Pseudorhodoplanes sinuspersici: one gene and its partners. The protein of the gene in region 1 binds, or shares a complex with, the protein of each later gene. Links are inferred from orthologs where the notes say so. Each region holds a gene or a part of one and is shown in the gene's direction. Other genes may lie near its edges. The genes, in order: CAK95_RS06595, CAK95_RS23320 and dnaN.

Region 1 (3,129 bases):
ATGATGTGGACATGCAGCTGCGGCACGGCATTGCCGAGCGCGGCGACATTCAGTTTGTCGCATTTGGTGACGTCTTTCAGGGCGCGGCTGACCCGGGCGATTTCCACCGTAAGCTGCGCCTGCTCCACCTCGTCGAGGTCGATGATTTCGACGATCGCCGGCCGGCGCGGAACCAGCAGCAACCAGGGGTAATTGGCGTCCTTGATGATGAGGACGCGAGACAGCGTCATATCGCCAAGAAGGATCGTGTCCCGCTCCAATTGCGGGTGCAGCGACCAGCCGTCTGAATTCATGTGGATATCCAAGGTATTGCGGGGAACGGCAGGTTATCACGACGGCGCCGGATATGCTTGCTTTCGGAGCGCTAAGGCCCGATATAAAGCGCGGGAGGTTGGCGGTGGGCGAGCCACTCGCCAACCGGGTCAGGTCCGGAAGGAAGCAGCCCTAACGAGCTCCGGTTCGGGTCGCTCGTCAGCCTCCCACTTATTTCTTGAACGGTGGCCGGGCCACGCGCCGGCGCCGCGGACCCGGAAGCTCCAGACGGAAAGCCCAACAGGGAATGAGCGACGCCGAAAATCGTTCGCCGGGTCAGACTGCGCCGCAGGCGGCTGCAACTGACACCGCGTCCGGCTATCGCGTGCTGGCCCGCCGCTATCGCCCCTCCACCTTCGCCGACCTGATCGGCCAGGACGCGATGGTCCGGACCGTCTCCAATGCCTTCGAAACAGGCCGCATTCCCCAAGCGTGGATTCTCACCGGCGTGCGCGGGGTCGGCAAAACGACGACGGCGCGCATTCTGGCGCGGGCGCTCAATTATCAATTGCCGGACGGCTCGATCAAAGGGCCGACCATCGACATGCCGGTGATGGGCGAGCATTGCCAGGCGATCATCGAAAGCCGCCACATCGACGTGCTGGAAATGGACGCGGCCTCGCATAACAGCGTCGACGACGTGCGGCAGATCAACGATGCCGTGCGTTACGCGCCGGTTTCTGCGCGCTACAAGGTCTATATCCTCGACGAAGTGCACATGCTCTCTGGCGCAGCGTTCAACGCGCTGCTGAAGACGCTGGAAGAGCCGCCGCCGCATGCGAAATTCGTATTCGCGACGACGGAAATTCGCAAAGTGCCGATCACCGTGCTGTCGCGCTGCCAGCGCTTCGATCTGCGGCGTGTCGATGGCGATTTGCTGGTGCGGCATCTGTCGAACATCGCGGACAAGGAAAACGTCAAAGTTGAGACCGAGGCGCTGGCGCTGATTGCGCGCGCGGCCGAAGGTTCGGTGCGCGATTCGCTGTCGCTGTTCGATCAGGCGATCGCCCATGCCGCAGGCGAAGTGCGCGCCGACGATATCCGGCAGATGCTCGGTCTTGCAGACCGCGCGCGCGTGGTCGATCTGTTCGAGATGCTGCTGCGTGGCGATATCGCTGCGGCGCTGAAGGAATTGCGCGACCAATACGATTCCGGCGCCGATCCGGCGGTGGTGTTGTCCGATCTGGCCGAATTCACGCATTTCGTCACGCGTGTGAAGCTGGTGCCGTCCGTCGCCGACGATCTGTCGCTCAGCGAGTCGGAACGCACGCGCGGCAAAACATTTGCAGCGCAGCTCTCGATGCGCATTCTCGCGCGCACGTGGCAGATGCTGCTGAAGGGCATGTCGGAAGTGCAGCAGGCCGGCCGGCCGATCGCGGCAGCGGAAATGCTGCTCGTTCGTATTGCCTATGCCGCCGATCTGCCGACGCCGGACGATGTGATCCGCTCGCTCGGTCATGGTTCGGCGGCGGAGAGTGCGCCGGTCTCGGCGCCACGCACCAATGGCGGCGGTGCATCGGCATCGTTCACCAATACGGGGTCATCGGGCGCAGGCTTCGCGCCCCGCGTTGAAGCGCCGCGCGGTGCGCCGCGCGGGTCCGGTGCGCCGGCCTTGAGCATTGTTCCGCGCTCCATCGAACAGGCGCCTGCACCGCAGGGTCTGGTGATCAACAATTTCGAAGAGCTGGTGAAGCTCGCGACCGACAAGCGCGATCTGCAGATCAAGACGGCGCTGGAGCGGGACGTGCGGCTAGTGCGCTGCGAGGATGGGCAGCTCGAAATCGCGCTGGAGCAGGGCGCCCAGCATTCGCTGGTCAACGATCTGGCGGCGAAGTTCAAGGCATGGACGGGCCGGCAATGGGTCGTGGTGCTGTCGCGCGAGGTCGGCGAACCGACGCTGAAATCGCAGGCCGAAGCGCGCGAGGCCGATCTGAAGCGCGGTGTGCGCAGCGATCCGTTGGTGCAGGCTGTGCTGGAACGCTTTCCGGGAGCCGAGATTGTCGCAGTGCGGCCGCGCGAGGTTGATCCGGTGCCGACGAATGGCGATATGCCATTTGAGGATAGTGACGCCGACAACGATCTGGATGATGAAAGGTAAGCCATGGTCGATTTCATGGGCATGATGAAGAAGGCCACCGAGCTGCAATCGAAAATGCAGGCGATGCAGGCCGAACTCGAAGCCGTCGAGGTCGAAGGCGTCTCCGGCGGTGGTGTCGTGAAAGTGACGCTGTCCGGCAAGGGCGATCTGAAAGCCGTGAAGATCGACGATACGCTGATGAAGCCGGAAGAGAAGGAAATCCTGGAAGACCTTCTGGTCACGGCGCATGCCGACGCCCGCAAGAAATCCGAAAGCGTGATGGCCGAGAAGATGAAGGGGCTGACCGGCGGATTGCCGCTGCCGCCGGGATTGAAACTTCCGTTCGGATAAAGACGGTTGGATGACCGCGAAAAAAGACGACGATTATCTGATCAAGCCCGATCCGTACGATCCGCGGCTGACCGAGCGTGTGCGCGGCATTGACCAGACTGGCGCCGAGATCGAGACCGTTGTCACGGTCGAGCGCGCGCTGACGATCTTTCTGAATTCGCAGGAGATCGTGACCGCGATGACCATCGCCGATCATCCCGATTATCTCGCCATCGGCTATCTGCTCAATCAGGGCATGCTGCAGCCGGATGATATCGTCACCGAGGTCGATTACGACGAGGAATTGTCGGTCGTCGTGGTGCGCACGGAGAGGCAGACCGATTACGAAGAGAAACTGAAGAAGAAAGTGCAGACCTCCGGCTGCGCGCAGGGCACCGTGTTCGGCGATC
Region 2 (2,980 bases), 3.5 Mb from region 1 along the record:
AAGCCGCAGGCAAAATACCGGTTCGGATATTGGTGCCGAAGAACAGTACCGAGCGGATCATTGCGCGCGTCGTCTATCAGGGGCCGCTGCGGGTGCCGGTCGAGCAGGGGGCCAAGGTTGGAACGCTCAAGGTCTGGCGCGGCGACAATGTTGCGCTGGAGGTTCCGCTGCAGACCGCTGAAAGCGTGATGCAGGGCCCGATCCATCGTCGTGCGGTGGATTCGGTCACTGAAATCTTCGGCGGCTGGTTTCGGGCCGGCCTGAAAAAGCTATAACGCCGCCTGCAACAAACGAGAGCTTCATGCGCGGCAGGTTCATCACCTTTGAAGGTGGCGAGGGCACCGGCAAATCGACACAGGCAAAGCGCCTGGCCGAGCGCCTGAAGACGCTCGGCATCGCCTCGATCCTGACCCGCGAACCCGGCGGTTCGACCGTCGCCGAGATCATTCGCCATGTCCTATTGTCGGGTGCCGCAAAGCCGCTCGGTGCCGAGGCCGAAACGATGCTGTTCGCCGCCGCCCGCGACGATCATTTGACGCAAACGATTCGTCCGGCGCTTGAACGCGGCGAGTGGGTCGTCTGCGACCGCTTTTCGGATTCGACGCGTGTTTACCAAGGCGTGCTGGGGCAGGTTGATTCCCGACTGATCAAGCGGCTGGAGAAGATCACGGTTGGCGACACAAAGCCCGATCTGACATTCGTTCTTGATGTGCCGGCCACAATCGGTCTGGCTCGTGCCAAATCGCGGCGTGGCAATGCGGAGAGCGATCGCTTCGAAAGCGAGGATCTCGCATTCCACGAGCGTCTGCGTGAAGCCTTTCGACAGCTCGCGAGCAGCGAACCGGATCGCTGCGTCCTGGTTGATGCCGGCCGCCCGCAGGACACGGTCGCCGATGACATCTGGGCTGCGGTGTCGCGCAAGCTCGATCCGGCCACAACGCCGCTTTCGATCGAGGATCTCGGCCAGTGAAAAGCGTTGCCGGTGCAGCGGATGAGGATGGTATCAGCCATCCGCGCGAGACCTCGGTTCTGTTCGGGCATAGCGAAGCAGAGCAGACGCTGCTCGATGCCTATCGATCCGGGCGCATTCCGCACGCCTGGCTGATCGGCGGCCTGCAGGGGATCGGCAAGGCGACACTGGCCTTTCGCATGGCCCGTTTCGTGCTAGCGCATCCCGATCCGGCGGCACCTGTGGTTCAAGAGGCAAGATCGCTTGCTGTCTCACCAGACAATCCAACGGCAGGATTAATCACGGCGCAGTCGCATCCCGATCTGCTGGTTTTGGAGCGTACGGTCGGCGACACCGGTAAACTGCGCAGCATCATCCGCGTCGAGGATGCGCGCAAGGTCGCGATGTTTCTCGGCTCGACTGCAGGCTTTGGCGGCTGGCGTGTTGTGATTGTCGATGCGGTCGACGATCTCAATGCCGAAAGTGCCAATGCGCTGCTTAAGGGCCTTGAGGAACCGCCGTCACGGTCGCTGTTTCTTCTTGTCAGTCACGCGCCTGGCTCCGTCCTGCCGACCATCCGCTCGCGCTGTCATCGGCTGATGCTGCGTTCGCTCGCGACCAGCGATCTGCGTCAGGCGCTGGCGCAGACGACGGGAGAGAGTGTCGAGCCTGATGTGATCGAGGCGGCCGAGGGCAGTGTCGGCCGCGCCTTGTCACTGCTGGATGGCCCGGCTTTCAAGTTGCGTCGGCAGACTGCGGCACTGCTGGAGCGGTTGCCGGTCACCGACCCGCGCGAGCTGCACGCCTTGGCCGACGCGCTGGCGATCAGCGACCTGCGCGCTTTCGAAGTGGCGCTCGATGCCATCAACGACTGGATGACGGCGCGTTTGAACATCGTTCAGCATGACAAGGCAAAGGCTGCGCGCCTCGCCGATGTCTGGCAGGAGATCAATAGCGTTGCGCGCACCACCGATATCTACAATCTTGACCGCAAGCCCTTGATTTTCCGGGCCTTCGCCCGTCTTGCCGAGGCCGCTCGCGACTGATAGCCCTGTCGGCCGATCCTGCCCGCGCTACTCGGTTCCGGTTGCGCCGGGTTTCCGATCCGGGCAAGCGGACTTAAATCTTGAATCTTGCCAACCCCATAGACCAGATTGAACGCATCCGATGCCGGCCAAGCCCAGCTATTACCTGACCACTGCGATTTCCTACCCCAATGGCGTACCGCATATCGGCCACGCCTATGAGGCGATTGCGACCGACGCGATCGCCCGCTTCATGCGACTCGACGGCTACGACGTCTATTTCCTGACCGGCACCGACGAGCACGGCCAGAAGATCCAGCAGACGGCCACGAAAGAGGGGATGAGTGCGCAGGATCTTGTCGATCGCAATGCGCAGCGCTTCCGCGAAATGGTCGAGCGCATGAATTGCTCGAACGATGACTTCATCCGGACCACGGAGGATCGCCACCACAAGGCTTCGATGGCGATCTGGGAGCGGATGGAGAAGGCGGGCGACATCTATCTGTCGAAATATGCCGGCTGGTATTCGGTTCGTGACGAGGCCTATTACGCCGAGAACGAAACCCATGTGAACGAGCACAAGGTGCGGCTCGCGACCAAATCTGGCACACCGGTCGAATGGGTCGAGGAGGAGAGCTATTTCTTCAAGTTGTCCGCCTATCAGGACAAGCTGCTCGACCTTTACGCCCAACACCCGGACTTCGTTTTGCCGAAGGAACGCCTCAACGAAGTGGCAAGCTTCGTGCGCGGTGGCCTGCAGGACTTATCGATCTCGCGCACGACCTTCGACTGGGGCATCCGCGTCCCGGGCAACGACAAGCACATCATGTATGTGTGGGTCGATGCGCTGACGAATTATATCACCGCCATCGGCTTTCCTGACGACAATGAGATGTTCAACCGATACTGGCCGGCGAATCTGCACGTGATCGGCAAGGACATCGTGCGTTTTCATGCGGTCTATTGGCCGGCTTTCCTGATGTCGGCGGGACTTGCCGTGCCGCAT
Region 3 (3,129 bases), 600 kb from region 1 along the record:
CGGAAAGACGCATCTGCTGCAGGCGATCACCTGGGCCGGCAACGCCAACGGCGACCGCAAGGTGCTGTATCTCACCGCGGAGCGCTTCATGTATGGCTTCGTATCGGCGCTGAAGAGCCAGACGGCGATTGCCTATAAGGAAGCGCTGCGCGGCATCGACGTACTGGTGATCGACGACCTGCAATTCCTGACCGGCAAGAACATGCAGGCGGAATTCTGCCACACGCTGAACGCGCTGATCGATGCTGGCCGGCAAGTGGTGGTCGCCGCCGACAGGCCGCCAGCCGACCTCGAAACCCTTGACGATCGCGTGCGCTCGCGTCTTGCGGGTGGGCTTGTCGTGGAAATGGGTCCGCTTGGGGAAGAATTGCGGTTCGAAATCCTGAAGAACCGCATCAGCGCAGCCCGCCAGCATCATCAGGGCTTCGAGGTCCCCGAGACGGTGGTGTCCTACATCTCGAAATCGATCACGCATAACGGCCGCGATCTGGAAGGCGCGCTCAATCGTCTTTTGGCCCTGAGCAAGCTGACCGCTCAGCCGGTGACCATGGAAGTGGCCGAACGCGAGGTGAAGGACCTGATCCGTCCGCAGGAGCCGAAGCGGGTCAAGATCGAGGACATCCAGCGCATTGTCGCGCGGCAATACAATGTCAGCCGGTCGGACCTCCTGTCGTCGCGGCGGACGGCCAATGTCGTGCGCCCGCGTCAGGTGGCGATGTACCTGGCGAAAACGCTCACGCTGCGGTCGCTGCCCGAAATTGGCCGCCGGTTTGGCGGGCGCGACCACACCACGGTCCTGCACGCGGTCCGCAAGATCGAGCATCTCGTCGGCACCGACACCTCCCTGGCGGACGAAGTCGACAGCCTGAAGCGGCAGCTTCAGGAGTAGAAAAAGGGTTGCCGAAACTGCTGCGGCACGGCACTTTCGCGTCCCCCGGCCACCGGCACCCGCCGGCGGCCGGTTATCGTCACAGCGGCGCCTTTGCAGGCGAGTCGGGGGTTGCGGATGAAGGTCACAGTCGAGCGCGCGCAATTGCTCAAATCGCTCGGGCACGTGCATCGCGTGGTCGAGCGACGGAATACCATTCCGATCCTCGCCAATGTGCTCATCCGGGCTGAGCGCGCCAAACTGTCGCTCAAGGCCACCGACCTCGATCTCGAAGTCAATGAAACGATTGCTGCCGAAGTGTCGCCCGCGGGGGCGATCACGGTGCCGGCGCATATGTTCTACGATATCGTCCGTAAGCTGCCGGAAGGTTCGCAGATCGTTGTCGAGGCGACGGGCGACCGCGGCATCCTGACGATCCGCGCCGGCCGCTCGCGCTTCACACTGCAGACATTGCCCGAAAGCGATTTTCCCGATCTCAATGCCGGCGACATGACCCACAGCTTCAAGCTGCAGGCCGCCGAATTGAAGAAGATGATCGACAAGACCCAGTTTGCGATCTCGACCGAAGAGACGCGCTACTATCTCAACGGCATCTATCTGCACACAGCGAACAGCGCTAAAGGCGAAACCCTACGCGCCGTTGCGACCGACGGCCATCGTCTGGCGCAATTCGAAATCCCGCTGCCGTCCGGCGCTGCCGGCATGCCGGGCGTGATCGTACCGCGCAAGACGGTCGGCGAAGTGCAGCGACTGATCGAAAGCAGCGATCAGGAAATCGCGATCGAATTGTCGACGTCGAAAATCCGTTTCACCATCGGCGACGTGGTGCTGACCTCGAAACTGATCGACGGCACCTTCCCGGATTACGGCCCGGTGATCCCGCTGAACAATTCCAAAATCCTGCAGGTCGACAAGAGCGAGTTCGAACACGCCGTGGATCGCGTCTCGACGGTATCGAGCGAACGCGGCCGGGCGGTGAAGCTCGCGCTCACCGGCGGCAAGCTGACATTGTCCGTCAACAATCCGGATTCCGGCAGCGCCACCGAAGAGATCGAGGTTGAATACGACGCCGATCCGATCGATATCGGGTTCAACTCGCGTTACCTGCTCGACATCGCCTCGCAGATCGAAAGCGAGACCGCCGTGCTGAAGCTGGCCGATCCCGGTTCGCCGACGCTGATCCAGGACAAGGAGGGCGGCAACGCGCTCTATGTGCTGATGCCGATGCGGGTGTGAGCAAGCGCCGGTTGGGCACACTCTCTCCGCTCATTCCCGCTACGGCGGGAAACCAGCACAAGATAAACTGGGTCCCCGCTTTCACGGGGACAAGCGGATACTGATATCCCGCCCATGCCAGCCGCCTCTATCCGACGCCTAAGCTTGACCAACTTTCGCAGCTACCGCGCCGCAAGCCTTGTGGTGAGCGAGCAGCCTGTCGTGCTCGTGGGACCAAATGGGGCGGGCAAGACCAATCTGATCGAGGCCATTTCCTTCCTGACGCCAGGACGAGGCCTCCGGCGCGCGACGCTCGACGAGGTCGCCTTCGCTGAAGGTGATGGCTCCTGGGCCGTCTCAGCCGAAATCGAGGGAGCGTTGGGGCTGACCATGCTCGGTACCGGCATCGAAGCTCCGCAGGCAGGGGAAACCACCGGCGGGCGTCGCTATCGGATCGATCGGGAGCCTGCCGGTTCCGCCGCGGACTTTGCCGATCACCTGCGTATCGTCTGGCTGACTCCGGCCATGGACGGCCTGTTCGGCGGGCCCGCGGCCGAACGCAGACGCTTCCTCGACCGACTGGTATTGGCTGTCGATGCCAGACATTCGAGCCGTGTCTCCGCTCTCGAGCGATCGCTGCGCTCGCGCAACCGTCTTTTGGAAAGTCCCAATCCCGATCCGCATTGGCTCGACGCCGTCGAGCATGAAACGGCGGAGCTTGCTGTTGCGGTCGCGGCCCTGCGCAGCGAAACCATGACGCGGCTGCAAACCGCTCTCGCGGCGGGCCGCGGCGCGGCCACAGCATTTCCGTTTGCCGAGATCAAATTGAATGGCTGGATGGAGAATGCGCTGCTCGCCGAACCCGCATCCGAGATCGAGCAACGTTATCGCGATGTGCTCCGCAATAGTCGCTCGCGCGATGCCGCTGCGGGCCGCACGCTCGATGGCCCGCATCTCACCGATCTCGAGGTCACCTATGGACCAAAAGGCATTCCGGCAGCCGACGCCTCGACGGGCGAACAGAA

Evidence for each region.
Region 2: the proteins of CAK95_RS06595 (region 1) and CAK95_RS23320 are in contact, whole or in part, in a cryo-EM structure (PDB 8GIZ), measured with the Escherichia coli proteins. The link is inferred for Pseudorhodoplanes sinuspersici from one-to-one orthologs.
Region 3: the proteins of CAK95_RS06595 (region 1) and dnaN are in contact, whole or in part, in a cryo-EM structure (PDB 8GIZ), measured with the Escherichia coli proteins. The link is inferred for Pseudorhodoplanes sinuspersici from one-to-one orthologs.

The regions. Positions count from the first base shown.
Region 1 is NZ_CP021112.1:1,335,491-1,338,619, reverse strand. What follows is about bases 87-2,984. They hold CAK95_RS06595 (DNA polymerase III subunit gamma/tau), read left to right. Parts: upstream 87-559; coding sequence 560-2,410; downstream 2,411-2,984. Other genes in these bases: CAK95_RS06585 (formate dehydrogenase accessory sulfurtransferase FdhD), read left to right, coding at 2,751-2,984; CAK95_RS06590 (YbaB/EbfC family nucleoid-associated protein), read left to right, coding at 2,414-2,740; CAK95_RS06605 (HIT domain-containing protein), read right to left, coding at 87-293. Also shown: more of CAK95_RS06605, read right to left, coding at 1-86; more of CAK95_RS06585, read left to right, coding at 2,985-3,129. UniProt on the Escherichia coli protein: Part of the beta sliding clamp loading complex, which hydrolyzes ATP to load the beta clamp onto primed DNA to form the DNA replication pre-initiation complex.
Region 2 is NZ_CP021112.1:4,788,693-4,791,672, reverse strand. It holds CAK95_RS23320 (DNA polymerase III subunit delta'), read left to right. Parts: upstream 1-966; coding sequence 967-1,995; downstream 1,996-2,980. Other genes in the region: metG (methionine--tRNA ligase), read left to right, coding at 2,117-2,980; tmk (dTMP kinase), read left to right, coding at 302-970; CAK95_RS23330 (D-alanyl-D-alanine carboxypeptidase family protein), read left to right, coding at 1-275. UniProt on the Escherichia coli protein: Part of the beta sliding clamp loading complex, which hydrolyzes ATP to load the beta clamp onto primed DNA to form the DNA replication pre-initiation complex.
Region 3 is NZ_CP021112.1:1,933,709-1,936,837, reverse strand. The notes cover bases 168-3,065. They hold dnaN (DNA polymerase III subunit beta), read left to right. Parts: upstream 168-1,006; coding sequence 1,007-2,125; downstream 2,126-3,065. Other genes in these bases: recF (DNA replication/repair protein RecF), read left to right, coding at 2,240-3,065; dnaA (chromosomal replication initiator protein DnaA), read left to right, coding at 168-889. In the rest of the region: more of dnaA, read left to right, coding at 1-167; more of recF, read left to right, coding at 3,066-3,129. UniProt on the Escherichia coli protein: Confers DNA tethering and processivity to DNA polymerases and other proteins. Acts as a clamp, forming a ring around DNA (a reaction catalyzed by the clamp-loading complex) which diffuses in an ATP-independent manner freely and bidirectionally along dsDNA.